One region of the Flexivirga sp. genome, then DNA from elsewhere that is predicted to be linked to it. Evidence: predicted binding sites of a transcription regulator. Region 1 holds the regulator's gene; each other region holds the start of a gene.

The links. Region 1 encodes LexA, which represses DNA repair genes until DNA is damaged. Its sites were predicted from a motif close to TCGAACANNTGTTCGA; they were not measured.
Region 2: the regulator LexA is predicted to act here: its motif matches at 2,668-2,683, upstream of ruvC (crossover junction endodeoxyribonuclease RuvC).
Region 3: the regulator LexA is predicted to act here: its motif matches at 2,907-2,922, upstream of recA (recombinase RecA).

What each region holds. Positions count from the first base shown of each region.
Region 1 covers NZ_JBQCGS010000043.1:8,532-13,133, reverse strand. The annotation lists gene ACTHL4_RS07190 (LysR family transcriptional regulator) at 1-138, opposite strand, end outside; gene ACTHL4_RS07185 (GOLPH3/VPS74 family protein) at 262-927, shown strand; gene ACTHL4_RS07180 (NAD-dependent protein deacetylase) at 951-1,796, shown strand; gene lexA (transcriptional repressor LexA) at 1,892-2,608, opposite strand; gene ACTHL4_RS07170 (hypothetical protein) at 2,929-3,387, shown strand; gene nrdR (transcriptional regulator NrdR) at 3,675-4,175, shown strand; gene ACTHL4_RS07160 (vitamin B12-dependent ribonucleotide reductase) at 4,280-4,602, shown strand, end outside.
Region 2 covers NZ_JBQCGS010000058.1:16,381-20,982, forward strand. The annotation lists gene yajC (preprotein translocase subunit YajC) at 1-272, opposite strand, end outside; gene ruvB (Holliday junction branch migration DNA helicase RuvB) at 402-1,514, opposite strand; gene ruvA (Holliday junction branch migration protein RuvA) at 1,511-2,107, opposite strand; gene ruvC (crossover junction endodeoxyribonuclease RuvC) at 2,104-2,637, opposite strand; gene ACTHL4_RS09915 (YebC/PmpR family DNA-binding transcriptional regulator) at 2,756-3,526, opposite strand; gene pdxT (pyridoxal 5'-phosphate synthase glutaminase subunit PdxT) at 3,542-4,189, opposite strand; gene ACTHL4_RS09925 (MMPL family transporter) at 4,317-4,602, shown strand, end outside.
Region 3 covers NZ_JBQCGS010000018.1:83,025-87,626, reverse strand. The annotation lists gene ACTHL4_RS03295 (LysE family translocator) at 1-205, opposite strand, end outside; gene ACTHL4_RS03290 (helix-turn-helix domain-containing protein) at 205-750, opposite strand; gene ACTHL4_RS03285 (regulatory protein RecX) at 811-1,263, opposite strand; gene recA (recombinase RecA) at 1,645-2,712, opposite strand; gene ACTHL4_RS03275 (DinB family protein) at 2,977-3,558, opposite strand; gene ACTHL4_RS03270 (FadR/GntR family transcriptional regulator) at 3,629-4,336, shown strand; gene ACTHL4_RS03265 (creatininase family protein) at 4,333-4,602, shown strand, end outside.

The DNA of each region.
Region 1 (4,602 bases):
GGTGCCGGTGCGGTCCTCGAGGCGACGGACCATCTGCGAGATGGCCGGCTGTGAATAGCCCAGCGAGGCGGCCGCGGCGGTGAAGCTGCCGTGGTCGCTGATGGCCTTGATGACCCTGAGTCCCGCCGCATCGATCATGATCACGAGGATAACAGCGGGTTATCCACAGGGACGAATTTTCCGTGATTGCTAATCCTTGCGACGGAGTTTGTCCGTCCGCGGATGGATCTGTGGCGAGCGTGTGCGACGTACTGTCGGTGAATGCTGATCTGTGCGGAACTTCTGCTCATGGCGACCAGCCCCGAGGGTGGCCGGCTGGCCGGACACGCTCCACTCGATCTGGCACTCTCCGGGGCGGTGCTGTGCGAGCTGGCGGCATACGAGCGGGTTGCGGTGCAGGGCGGCCGGCTCGTGGTCATCGATGGCCGGCCCGGCGGCGACCCCCTGCTCGATCACGCGCTGGCCGTGTTCGTGCAGAAGGCGGGCAAGAAACCGGAACGCGCGCTGCCCGCGCTGGCCAAGGGGATGGCCGACCGCGTCTACCACCGGCTGGTCGCCGACGGCGCGGTCCGGCACCAGCCGGGAGGGTTCCTGCGCCCCGAGAAGCATCCGGTCGTCGACCTGGCTGCTCGCGCGACCCTGCTGGACGCCGCCGGACGCGTCCTCGCCGGCACCGCCCGGCCGGATCTGCACACCGGGTCCACGGTCGCACTCCTCGGCGCCGCCGACGCGGTGACCAAGGTGTATGACGCCCGGCAGTTCGGCGTCTCAGGGCGGGAGCTGACCAGACGTGCCAAGGCGGTGGGCGAGCAGGACTGGACCGCGGGCGCGGCGGCGGCGGCGATCAAGAGTGCACAGGCGGCCACGAACGCTGCCCTGATCGCTGCCACCACCGCTGCCACGAGTGCCGCGATCGCGGGTAGTTGAACCGATGTGAGAGCTTTGCCGTTGTGGTGGCCCGCGATCTGACAACCGACCTGACAGCCCTGGCCGAGTTGGTCGCCGGCGGTGGGGTGCTGGCGCTGACCGGCGCGGGGCTGTCCACCGACTCGGGGATCCCCGATTACCGGGGCGCTGACGGCAAGCGCCGTTTCCAGCCGATGACGGCTCAGGAACTGCTCGCCAGCCCCGCCGCGCGGCGGCGTTACTGGGCCCGTTCGTATGTCGGCTGGCCGCGTTTCGCGGCGGCCGAGCCCAACGACGGCCATCGTGCCGTGGCCGCGCTGCAACACGCCGGATTGGTCGGTCCGGTGATCACCCAGAACGTGGACGGACTGCACCAGGCGGCCGGTGCCCGGAACGTGGTCGAGTTGCACGGCAGCCTGACGCACGTGGTCTGCATGCACTGCGGCGAACGCTACGAACGCTCGACGGTCGACGCCTGGCTGCAGTTGGCCAACCCCGACTTCGACCGGTCGGCGGACGGTCCGTTGCGACCCGATGGGGACGTGGCGATCGCCGAGTCACTGATCGGCGGATTCCGACTGGTGCATTGCGTCGTCTGCGGTTCGGACCTGCTGAAACCCGACGTGGTGATGTTCGGCGAATCCGTGCCCAAGCCTCTGGTGGAGCATTGCTTCGCGCAGGTCCACGCGGCGCGTGCGGTCCTGGTGCTCGGCTCGTCCCTGGCCGTGATGTCGGGCTATCGATTCATCCGCCGCGCCGTCCGGGAGCACATCCCGGTCGCCGTGGTCACCCATGGCTGGACGCGCGCGACCGACGAGGAGGTGTCGGTGCGCGTCGATGCGCCGCTGGGTGAGACGTTGACGGCGCTCGCCGCCGCGCTGACCGGCTGAGCTGTTCCGATCCACGCCCGACCCTCACACGAAGATCGGGGGCCGCCGCGACGTATGCGGAGGAACGCAGCGGGGGAGAAACGTGGTGGGGTGGTCTAGACCCGGCGCAGTACCGCGGTGACCTTGCCCAGGATCGTCGCATCGTCACCGTCGATCGGGTCGTAGGCGTCGTTGTGCGGCATCAGCCATACCTTGCCCCGGGTGCGCTTGAACGTCTTGACCGTCGCCTCGTTGTCGAGCATCGCCGCTACGATGTCGCCGTTGGTCGCCGTGGGCTGCTGGCGCACCACGACCCAGTCGCCGTCGCAGATCGCCGCATCGACCATCGAGTCGCCGACGACCTTCAACAGGAAGAGGTCACCTTCGCCCACGATCTGCTTGGGCAGCGGGAAGACGTCTTCCACGACCTCCTCGGCGAGGATCGGACCGCCGGCAGCGATCCGCCCCACGACGGGGATGTATGACGCCTCGGGTCGTGCGTCGCCCAGCCCGGTCTCGTCGACGCCCGACTCCTCGGCGCTGCGTACGCTCGAGCCGCCGCGGTAGCCGCGGGTGTCGGTGCCGTCCGGGTCGATGACCTCCATGGCTCGGGGGCGGTTGGGGTCGCGGCGCAGGTAACCCTTGCGCTCCAACATCGTCAATTGGTGCGCCACCGAGCTGGGACTGGTCAGGCCGACCGCGTCCCCGATCTCGCGCAGGCTCGGCGGGTAGCCGCGCCGGTCCACGGAATTGCGGATCACCTGCAGCACCTTGCGCTGCCTGGTGGTCAGGCTCTCTCCGGCGCGATCGGGAAGTTCGTGCACCTGTGCCATCGCTGTCATCTCCTCCTCGGCGAACAGTTCGCTCGAAGCGGCCGGCGAGCGTCCGTGCGGACCGTGGTCCGTGCGGTGAGTGGGTGCTGGATGTGGAGCTGGATCGGCGCCGGCTGTCGGTGCTCGGTGCTTGCCTTGGCTTCGTGAAAACAGCGTATGGGTTTCGGACACAGTTTCCAAACATCTGTACGACGCGTGTCTCGACGATGTCGAACGTCCGTGCTATACATCCGACAGGTGTCCGATCGCACGCTTGTTCGGGCCAGGTCCGTCGCAGGGACGGTGCGCATCCGGTCGCGCCGAGGTTTCAGGAGGAAGAGATGAGTGCAGTGGCACCGTGGGACGTCATGGTCGACCCGCCGGCCGATCGAGCCCCCGAGGCCCCCGAGGTCCCCGAGGGCCGTGGGCGTCGTCGGCACCTGCGGGTGGTTCCGACCGGCCCGGCGGCCAGCGGCGGTGGCGAGCGGGTCGGCGTCCGTGTCGACGCGGCGGATGGCGCAAGCGGGCTGCGGTTGACGGCCCGCGGTCGCCGGTTGCTGGTGGCGCTCGTCGCTGTGGTCATGCTGGTGGGCGGGGGAGCGGCGGCCCGCGCCTGGGCCACCACCTCCGCGCCGGTGACGCACACCGTCACCGTCCACGACGGCGAGACGCTGTCCGAGGTGGCGCACCGCGCCTACCCGTCGATGCCGGTCGCCGACGCGGTCACCAAGGTGGCCCTGGCCAACGACCTCAACGGCCTGCAGGTGGTGGCCGGACAGCAGCTGCGGTTGCCGCGCTGAGGGATTGCAGCGGTGTCCGTGCGCCGCCCCGGTGAGGGGCGTGACGCGCGGGTTCCAGGCGGCTGACCAGGGCGTTTCGCGGCATGGCGGACGGCTCTTGCACTTGTGGTGGGACCGGCCTAAGATCCCTATATCTAGTAGTTACACCGATGGGATTCGTCCACATCTAGTCCACATGCCAGAGCGCGTTGTCCCCAGATCGTCCACCGTTCACCCACAGCTTCGTCCACAGGGTGCGGGTCCGTGGCGGCGCATCGTGGGCGGCGTTCCCGGGAGAGGAGTCGACCGTGCATTGTCCGTTCTGCCGTCATGACGACAGTCGCGTCGTCGACAGTCGCACGAGCGAGGACGGCACCTGCATCAAGCGTCGCCGGCAGTGTCCCGACTGCGGTAAGCGCTTCTCGACGACCGAGACTGCGAGCCTCACCGTCGTCAAGCGCTCGGGTGCCAGCGAGCCGTTCAGCCGCCAGAAGGTTTTGGTCGGTGTGCGCAAGGCATGCCAGGGCCGCCCGGTCAGCGAGGACCAACTCGCGCTGCTCGCGCAGGAGGTCGAGGAGTCGATCCGCGCCCAGGGGGCGGCCGAGATCGACGCGCACGACGTGGGTCTGGCGATCCTCGGCCCGCTGCGCAGCCTGGACGAGGTCGCCTATCTGCGTTTCGCCTCGGTCTACCAGGCCTTCGACGACCTCGAGGACTTCGAGGCCGCTATCGCGCTGCTGCGTGCCGAACGTCCGGCGACGGGCGTGGAGCCCGATCACGCCGTGGGCCGCGAACCCGCCGGCGACTGAGGCACGTTCCACGTCAGTCCGCAGCACCACGGCAACACCACCACACGGCAACAACACATCCCGCAGCACAGTCGACCGCCTTCGGGCGGGAAAGGAAGTTGGACATGACCGACACGGCAGACGCGGGCTCGAAGGCGCGACGCGGCAGCGGCGCGCGCAAGAGCCTGACCGTCGAGCGCATCTTCACCACGCCCGGGGTGCACCCCTATGACGAGGTCACCTGGGAGCGGCGCGATGTCGTCCAGCAGAACTGGAAGACCGGCGAGACGATCTTCGAGCAGCGCGGTGTGGAGTTCCCCGACAGCTGGTCGCTCAACGCCTCCACCATCGTCACCACCAAATACTTCCGTGGCGCGGTCGGCACGCCACAGCGGGAGAGCAGCCTCAAGCAGCTCATCGACCGGGTCGTGCTCACCTATGTGCGCGC
Region 2 (4,602 bases), on a different contig from region 1:
TCCGCCGTCTCCGCCGGCGCGGGCGCGCCGACCTGGCTGCGCGGGACGATCGCCCGGCGCACGAACCGCAGCTGCACGCCGGGTGACACCTCGATGGTGCCCTCCTCGTCGTCGAGCGCGACCAGCGTGCCGAGCAGCCCGGACGTGGTGCTGATCTCCTGCCCCACCTGGATCGAGTCCTGGGCCGAACGCATCTGCTGCTGGCGCTTGCGCTGCGTCCAGAACAGATAGGCCAGCAACAGCAAGGGCAGCAGAATGATCAGAGAGCCCATGTCTGCTCCAGTGCATACATCGAAAAGTCAGTCCTTGGATTGGTGGGTGTCGGGCAGCATCAGCGGCCGACGGGTGAGTCTAAGTGAGCAACGTCATCGACGGGCGTCCGGGTTCCGAGCGTGTCGGGCTCAGTCGCTGAATCGACCGCCGCCGTCCTCGTCCAGTGGCAAGGGTATGGCGCCGGCGACCGCCGTGGGTGGCGCGGTGAGACCGAGATGGTCCCAGGCGAGCTGGGCGGCCGCCCGGCCGCGCGGTGTGCGCACCAGGTAGCCCTCCCGGACGAGGTAGGGCTCGGCGACGGTCTCGACCGTGTCCGGCTCCTCCCCGACGGCGACCGCGAGGGTCGACAGGCCGACCGGACCGCCGCCGAACCGGCGGCACAGTGCCTCCAGGACGGCACGGTCCAGCCGGTCCAGACCGCTCTGGTCGACGTCGAAGAGGGACAGGGCCGCCCGCGCCGCCGTGAGGTCGACGACGTCCTTGCCGTGCACCTGCGCGTAGTCGCGGACCCGGCGCAGCAGCCGGTTGGCGATGCGTGGTGTGCCGCGCGACCGTCCGGCGATCTCGTCGATGCCCTGCGCGGTGGAGTCGATGCCCAGGAGGCGGGCGTTGCGCGTCAGGATCGCGGCCAGGTCCTCGGTCGCGTAGAAGTCCAGGTGCCCGGTGAAACCGAACCGGTCGCGCAGTGGCGCCGGCAGCAGGCCGGCTCGCGTGGTGGCCCCGACGACGGTGAACGGCGGCAGCTCCAGGGGTATGGCGGTGGCGCCCGGGCCCTTGCCGACGACCACGTCGACGCGGAAATCCTCCATCGCCAGATAGAGCATCTCCTCGGCCGGCCGGGCCATCCGGTGGATCTCGTCGAGGAAGAGGACTTCGCCCTCGGCGAGCGAGGACAGGATCGCGGCCAGATCGCCCGCGTGCTGGATGGCGGGCCCGCTGGTGATCCGGATCGGTTGCTCCAGCTCGGCGGCGATGATCATCGCCAGCGACGTCTTGCCGAGGCCGGGCGGTCCGGACAGCAGCACGTGGTCCGGTGGCCGTTGGCGGCGGCGCGCGGCCTCGAGCACGAGGCCGAGCTGGTCGCGCACCCGCGGCTGACCGGGGAAGTCGGCCAGCCGCTTGGGGCGTAGCGCGACCTCGAGCCGGCGCTCCTCCTCGTCCCCGCCCGGGTCGACGATGCGGGACGTCGCATCGTAGGAGCCGTCGGGGTTCAGCTCTGTCTCGTGCTCCACGCCCGTCATCGTCCCAGCTCGCGCAGCGCCGCCCGCAGCAGCGCGGACACCTCGGTGAGTGCCGGGTCGGCCGCGGTGGCCTTCGCGACGGCGTCATCGGCCTGTTTGGCGGACCAGCCGAGCCCGATGAGCGCCTCGCTGACCTGGTCGTGCCCGCCACCGACCGGTGCGGGGCGCGTGTCGGTCGTGTCGCCGGCGAGCAGCGGGCCGACCTTGTCCTTGAGCTCCAGGACGATGCGTTCGGCGCCCTTCTTGCCGATGCCGGGCGTCTTCACCAGCGCGGCGACATCACCGCCGGCGATGGCCACCCGGATCTGGTCCGGGCTGGCGACGGCCAGCATCGCCAGCGCGATCCGCGGACCGACGCCGCTGACCGTCTGCACCAGCTCGAAGAGGTCCCGCTCGTCCGCGGTGCCGAACCCGTAGAGCGTCAGTGCATCCTCCCGGACCACCAGCGTCGTGGACAGCGTCGCCTCTCCCCCGGTCCGCAGCGCGGCAGCGGTGCCGGGCGTGGTGTGGGTCAGCAGTCCGACGCCGCCGACCTCGACGACGACCTGGTCGAGCCCGACCTGCAGGACGGTCCCGCGCAGTGTGGCGATCATCGACGTACACCTGCGACGGCGCGTTGCTGGGCGACGGCCGCCGCGATGCGGTCCTGGGCGCCGCCGCGCCATACATGACAGATGGCGATGGCCAGCGCGTCCGCCGCGTCGGCCGGCTTCGGCGCGACCTCGAGCCGCAGGATGCGGGTGACCATCGAGGTGACCTGTGCCTTGTCGGCACGGCCGTTGCCGGTGACGGCCGCCTTCACCTCACTGGGGGTGTGCAGCGCCAGCGGCAGGCCACGCCGCGCGGCGGCCAGCATCGGTATGGCGGACGCCTGCGCGGTGCCCATGATGCCCTTGATGTTGGCCTTGGCGAAGACCCGCTCGACCGCGACCGAGTCGGGTGTGTGGCGTTCCATCCACTCGTCGATCTCGGTCTGCAGGCTCAGCAGGCGTTCGGCCGGGTCGTCGGTGACCGGCGTGCGCACGACACCGACGGCGACCATCCGCATCGGCTGCCCGATGCCTCCTTCGACCACGCCGAGACCGCACCGGGTCAGGCCGGGGTCGACTCCGAGCACTCGCACAGCAGGGCAGCTCCTTCACGACATACGGGGTCCGACATATGTTCGGTCCGTGTCAGCTTAGGCGGCGGCAGCGGCATACCGGCGAAGGCTGCGGCGGCGCGTCGGCGAACCGACGGGATCAGTCCTCGGCCTCGAGCTCCGCGAGCACCTCGTCCGAGACGTCGCCGTTGGCGTAGACGTTCTGCACATCGTCGCTGTCCTCCAGCGCCTCGATGATGCGGAACATCTTCTGGGCGCCGTCCTTGTCCAGCGGCACCTCGGTGGTCGGCAGGAAGGAGGAGTCGGCCGAGTCGTAGTCGATGCCGGCGCCCTGCAGCGACTCGCGGACGGCGACCAGATCGGTGGCCTCCGAGACGATCTCGAAGGACTCGCCCAGGTCGTTGACCTCTTCGGCACCCGAGTCGAGCACCACCTCGAGCAGCCCGTCCTCGGTGGCCTCGCCCTCCGGCTGCTTCTTGGGGACGATCACGACGCCCTTGCGGTTGAAGAGGAACGCGACCGAGCCGGACTCGCCCATCGAGCCGCCGTTCTTCGACAGCGCGGTGCGCACCTCGGCCACGGCGCGGTTCTTGTTGTCGGTCAGGCACTCGATGAGCAGGGCGACCCCACCGGGCGCGTAGCCCTCGTAGGTCAGCGCCAGGTAGTCGGCGCCACCGGCCTCGGCACCGGAGCCGCGCTTGACCGCGCGATCGATGTTGTCGTTGGGGACGCTGGACTTCTTGGCCTTCTGGATGGCGTCGAAGAGCGTCGGATTGCCTGCCGGGTCACCGCCACCGGAGCGCGCCGCAACCTCGATGTTCTTGATCAGCTTGGCGAACAGCTTGCCGCGCTTGGCATCGATCGCAGCCTTCTTGTGCTTGGTTGTCGCCCACTTGGAGTGACCTGACATACATCCCTCTTCTGGCTAGAACGTGCTGGTGTCTCGACCGGCAATGTTATCGCCGCGCCGCTGGTGCGCCATACGCAGGAAGTATTCGTGGATCCGGTGGTCGCCGGTGACCTCCGGGTGGAACGACGTGGCGAGCACATTGCCCTGGCGCACGGCGACGATCCGCCCGGCCGCCGGGCCGGTCGTCACGGTGCCGAGCACCTGCACCTGCGGGCCGACCGCCTCCACCCAGGGAGCCCGGATGAACACCGCCCGCACCGGCGGCGCCGACTCCCCGACGATCTGCGGCATCTCGAGGTCCTCCTCGAACGAGTCGACCTGCCGCCCGAAGGCGTTGCGCCGCACCGTGACATCCAGGCCGCCGAGCGTCTGCTGGCCGGCCGTCGCGTCCAGCACGCGGTCGGCCAGCAGGATCATCCCGGCGCACGAGCCGTATGCCGGCAGGCCCGCCGTCAACCGCTCCCGCAGTGGGTCCCGCAGCTCGAAGGCGCGCAGCAGTTTGTCCATCGTGGTCGACTCCCCACCGGGGAGCACGATCCCGTCGAGGCCCTCCAGCTCCTCCGGCCGGCGAACCAATCGCGTTGCGGCTCCGACGGATTCGAGAGAACGAGCATGCTCGCGGACATCGCCTTGCACGGCGAGCACGCCGATGAGTGACTTCACGCTGCCAGCGTCCCACAAAGAAATACCTGCACGTCATGGGCGTCATCCCGTAAAATCACGATATATCGCGACAGTGAGGAAAGCTAAGTATCTGCCGCGCATCCACATCTGACGGAGGGGTCATCGGATGGATCGTCGACTCGCGGCACTGGTGTGCGGCCGCCGCAGCAAATACGCAGTCCTCGTCATCTGGGTCGTTGCGCTCGTCGCGCTCGGCCCGCTGGCCGGCAAACTGTCCGGCGCGCAGGACAACCAGACCTCGTCATGGCTACCGGCCAGTGCCGAGTCCACCAAGGCCTACGACCAGTTGGGCGCCTTCGTGGACCGCAACAGCATCCCGGCCATCGTCGTCTATCACCGGGACGGCGGACTGACCGCGGCCGACCGCGCGAAGGCGGCCGCCGACGCCGCGG
Region 3 (4,602 bases), on a different contig from region 1:
CGTAGCGCGCCAACAGCGCGCTGAGGCCGCACATCGCAAGGGTTGCCCAGCAGGCGATGCCGCACACGACACCGAGGCCCACCCGCAGCCCGGCGGAGCGCCCGTGCGCAGCTGAAGTCCGAAGCACGGCAAGGAAATCCGGCCCGGGACTGATCACAGCGACCAGCCAGGCGAGGAGCAACGGTAGGACAGCGAGCATCTGCATCACCCGATCATCGGAGAGGTCATGACGACGGTGGCATCGGCCGGCTCCCCGGCCGTGCGGTAGCAATGCGCCACGTCGCCGGGGAAGGCGAGCAGGTCACCCGGCCCGAGCCGGGCCAGATCATCGCTCGGCCCGGCGGACAGTGTCCCGGAGGCGACCATGAGGTGCTCGAGCGTGCCGGTCGCATGGGGCACTCCCTCGTAGGTCGTGCGTGCCGGCAGCCGCAGCCGCCAGATCTCGACCTGATGCCCACCACTCACCCGGCGCAGCATCTCCTGTTGCGGGGTGTCCGCGGCCGCCGTGGCCCGCACCACGTGTGGTTGCGTCGGAGTGGTCGGCACCAGCAGGTCGGTCAGCGGTATGCCGAGGGCGATCGCCACGGCGTCGAGGGTGTCGATCGTCGGGTTGGCCCGGCCCGACTCGAGGCCGGAGAGGGTTGCCTTGGACAGGCCGGAGCGACGTGCCAACTCGGCTGCGGACAATCCGCGTTGTTCGCGGCGCAGGCGCAGTTGGGCGCCGACCGAAGTGGCGAGGGTGGAGGCCATATCGTTGAATATAACGAACGATTCGTTCATTACGCAATGCGCGGCGGGCGGTGGACGACCTCAGTCCGGCTGGTGTTCCGGGGCGTCGGCGATCGCCTCTCGGATGACCGCCCACGCGATGGCGGACGAATATCCTTTGCGAGCAAGCATTCCGGCCAGTCGCCGGGCCTGCACCTGGGCGTCGAGGCCGTGCATGGCGCGCAGCTTCTTGGCGACCAGGGCGCGGGCGCGTTCCCGCTCGTCCTCGTCGTCGATGGTGTCGAGTTGCTCACGGATGACGTCGGCGTCGACACCCTTGCGACGCAGCTCCTGACTGATCGCCCGTCGGGCCAGACCGCGCCGCTCCTGCTGCGATCGGACCAGCGTCGCGGCGTAGGCGGCGTCGTCGACCAGGCCGACCTCCTCGAGCCGGTCGAGCACGGCCCTGGCCACCTCGTCGGTGCAGCCGCGTTCGCGCAGTGTGTCGGCCAGCTGTTTGCGACTGCGGGGCGCCGAGGCGAGTTGACGGAGCACGATGGTGCGCGCCACCTCGGAGGGGTCGGCGTCCGCTCCGGATGCGTCCGGTGGCGGCTCACGATCGTTGCGTGCCTGCCGGGCCGTGCGTCGCCCTCGTGCGCCGCCGGCGGGGTGTGCGCCGCGTCGAGGCGATCGGTGCGGCCCGTTCGCCGGCGGCCCTGCGCCGCTCGCGGCGCCGTCGCCGGATCGCACGTGGGCCGATGAGCCGGCCCACGGACCGACGATGACATCGGCCGGATCGACAAAGTCGGGCGGCGAATCAGGTGCACTGTCAAAGGGATTCATGGATGCAACGAAGCTTCCCCTGTGGAGCGTCTGTCGTCATACGGGACAACGTCTCGGCCACCGAAACGCCCAGCTCGGTGGCCGAGACGAGGATCAGAAGTCGACCGCGGTGACGACGGGTGTGGTCTCCTCGGCCGGCTTGTCGGCTTGCGGGCCGACGCCGAGCTTCTCCTTGATCTTCTTCTCCAGCTCATCGGCGAGGTCCGGGTTGTCGCGCAGGAAGCCGCGCGCGTTCTCCTTGCCCTGGCCCAACTGGTCGCCCTCGTAGGTGTACCAGGCGCCGGCCTTGCGCACGAAACCCTGCTCGACGCCCATGTCGATCAGGCCGCCCTCGCGGGAGATGCCCTGGCCGTAGAGGATGTCGAACTCCGCCTGCTTGAACGGCGGGGACACCTTGTTCTTGACCACCTTGACGCGGGTGCGGTTGCCGACCGCATCGGTGCCGTCCTTCAGCGTCTCGATGCGACGCACGTCGAGCCGGACCGAGGCATAGAACTTCAGCGCCTTGCCGCCGGTCGTCGTCTCCGGCGACCCGAACATGACGCCGATCTTCTCGCGCAACTGGTTGATGAAGATCGCGGTGGTACCGGTGCTGTTGAGAGCACCGGTGATCTTGCGCAGCGCCTGCGACATGAGTCGGGCCTGTAGACCGACGTGGCTGTCACCCATCTCACCCTCGATCTCGGCACGCGGCACGAGCGCGGCCACGGAGTCGACCACGATGATGTCCAGCGAACCGGACCGGATCAGCATGTCGGCGATCTCCAGTGCCTGCTCACCGGTGTCCGGCTGGCTGACCAGCAGGGCATCGGTATCCACCCCGAGCTTCTTGGCGTATTCGGGGTCGAGCGCGTGCTCGGCGTCGATGAAGGCTGCGATGCCGCCGTTGCGCTGCGCATTGGCGACGGCGTGCAGTGCGACCGTGGTCTTACCGGAGGACTCCGGACCGTAGATCTCCACCACGCGGCCGCGGGGCAGCCCGCCGATGCCGAGAGCGACATCGAGAGCGATGGCGCCGGTGGGGATCACATCGATCGGCGGACGGACGTCGTCGCCCAGTCGCATGACCGCGCCCTTGCCGTGCGCCTTCTCGATCTGGGACAGGACGGTGTCGAGCGTCTTCAGCTTACTGTCACCGGCATTCGCCGTCTTTGCTGCCATGGTGCGGCACTCCTTCGGAGAGTTGTGGGGTGGGTCGCGTCCACCGGCGACCGTCCGCAGCTCGTCAGTGCAGGTCGAACTGTGGAACGTGTCAGACGCTAGGCCCCCGCACCGACAACCCGGCATCTGTGGTCCGTGCACTGTGGACAACGGGCCGCCGGTCGAGGACTTGTGGATGAGCCTAACGCAGTTTCCCGAACATCCGTACGAAGGTTTGCGGCGTGGCGTGTCGCCCCGACGGCGCGCCCACCCTCGGCCAGCACCTCATCGGCCGGCCGACCGCGCGGCCGCCTCGATCAGGGTGCGTCGCCGGCTCCAGAAGGCCGCGTCGTGCTGCTGGTCCGCCATGGCTGCCGCATCGGTCCCCACCGCACCGTCCAGCTGCTCGCGCACGATATCGGCGTGGCCGGCGTGCCTGCTGGTCTCGGCGAGCAGGTGCACGAGGACGTTGAACAGCGGCACCGCGGCGTCCTGCCACCAGGCAACGCGCCCGATGGTGTCGAGCTCCAGTGCGGCCACCGTGGCATCGCTGTGCGCCCACACCCGCCGATAACGGTCGACGATCTGGCTGCGGGACTCCCCTTCGGTCGCCCACATGTCCGCCAGCCGGTCCGCCTCGACGTCCCAGCGCGGCAGCGGTTCGGGAAACGGACGGCCGAAGACCTCGCCCAGATACCTCGCCTCCCAGGTCGCCAAGTGCTTCACCAGGCCCAGCAGATTCGTGCCGGTGACAGTGAGCGGACGGCGCACGTCGTACTCGGACAGCCCGTCGAGCTTGGCCAGCACCGCTTCGCGTTCGTGTCGCAGGTAGTTGTAGAGGTTCGCCTTGGCGGCAGCATCGTCCATCCGCGGATCCTCCCAGCATTCGCCAGTGACCCTTGACACATTAGGTGATCAAGTGATCTAGTCACTTGATGTGACCACGCAGACCTCGCTGACCAGCCGCCTCGCCGACGAGATCGTCGACCTGATCTTGGACGGTGGCCTGCGACCGGGCGACGCCCTGGAGTCCTCCCGCGCGCTCGCCCAGCGTTTCGAGGTCACCACGCCGACGGTGCGCGAGGCCCTGCGCCGCCTGGAGGCCACCGATGTCGTGCAGTTCCGGCACGGCTCGGGCACGTACGTCGGCGCCGGCATCGAGCGGCGGATGGTCGTCAACCAGCACGCCGGCCGCGACTCCCTCGAGGAGCTCGTCGCCACCCGCCTCCTGCTCGAACCCGCCATCGCGGCCGAAGCCGCCCGCAGCCGCAGCGACGCCGACCTGCAGTCGCTCGAACGCGCACTGGCCAACGCGCTCACGCCCCAGCGCGGTGACGAACGACCGGCCGTGCATTTCCACGTCGCGGTCGCCGCCGCGACCGGCAATCGCCTGGTCGCCGAGACGCTGGAAGCCTTGCTGCACCTGCGATCTCGCGAACAGATCCAGATCCGTCACCGGTATGACGACCGCGAGCGCGACCACGCCGAGCACCAGCAGATCCTGGACGCCATCCGCGCCGGCGACGCGGACCGCGCGGCCGCGCTCACCACGGCACACCTGCGATCGATCCGCGACGTGCTCGCCGACGGCGGCAGGACCGGGGACCAGGAGCGTGGCCGGGACCAGGCCCAGGACCAGGCATGACGGTCCCCTCCCATCGGCTCGGCGAGTTGACCACCCGCGACGCGGCGGAGTCGGTCGCTCGCGGCGACATCGTCATCCTCCCCGCGGGCGCCTTCGAACAACACGGACCGGCCCTGCCCATGGCCACCGACCTGATCCGCGCCGAGGACCTGGCCGGCCGGGTGGCCGCAGCGCTCCCCCAGCGTGTCGTCATCGGTCCGAGCCTGCCGGTCGGGGTCTCCCCGCACCACCTGGGTTTCGCCGGCACGGTCACCCTGCGGCCGGCG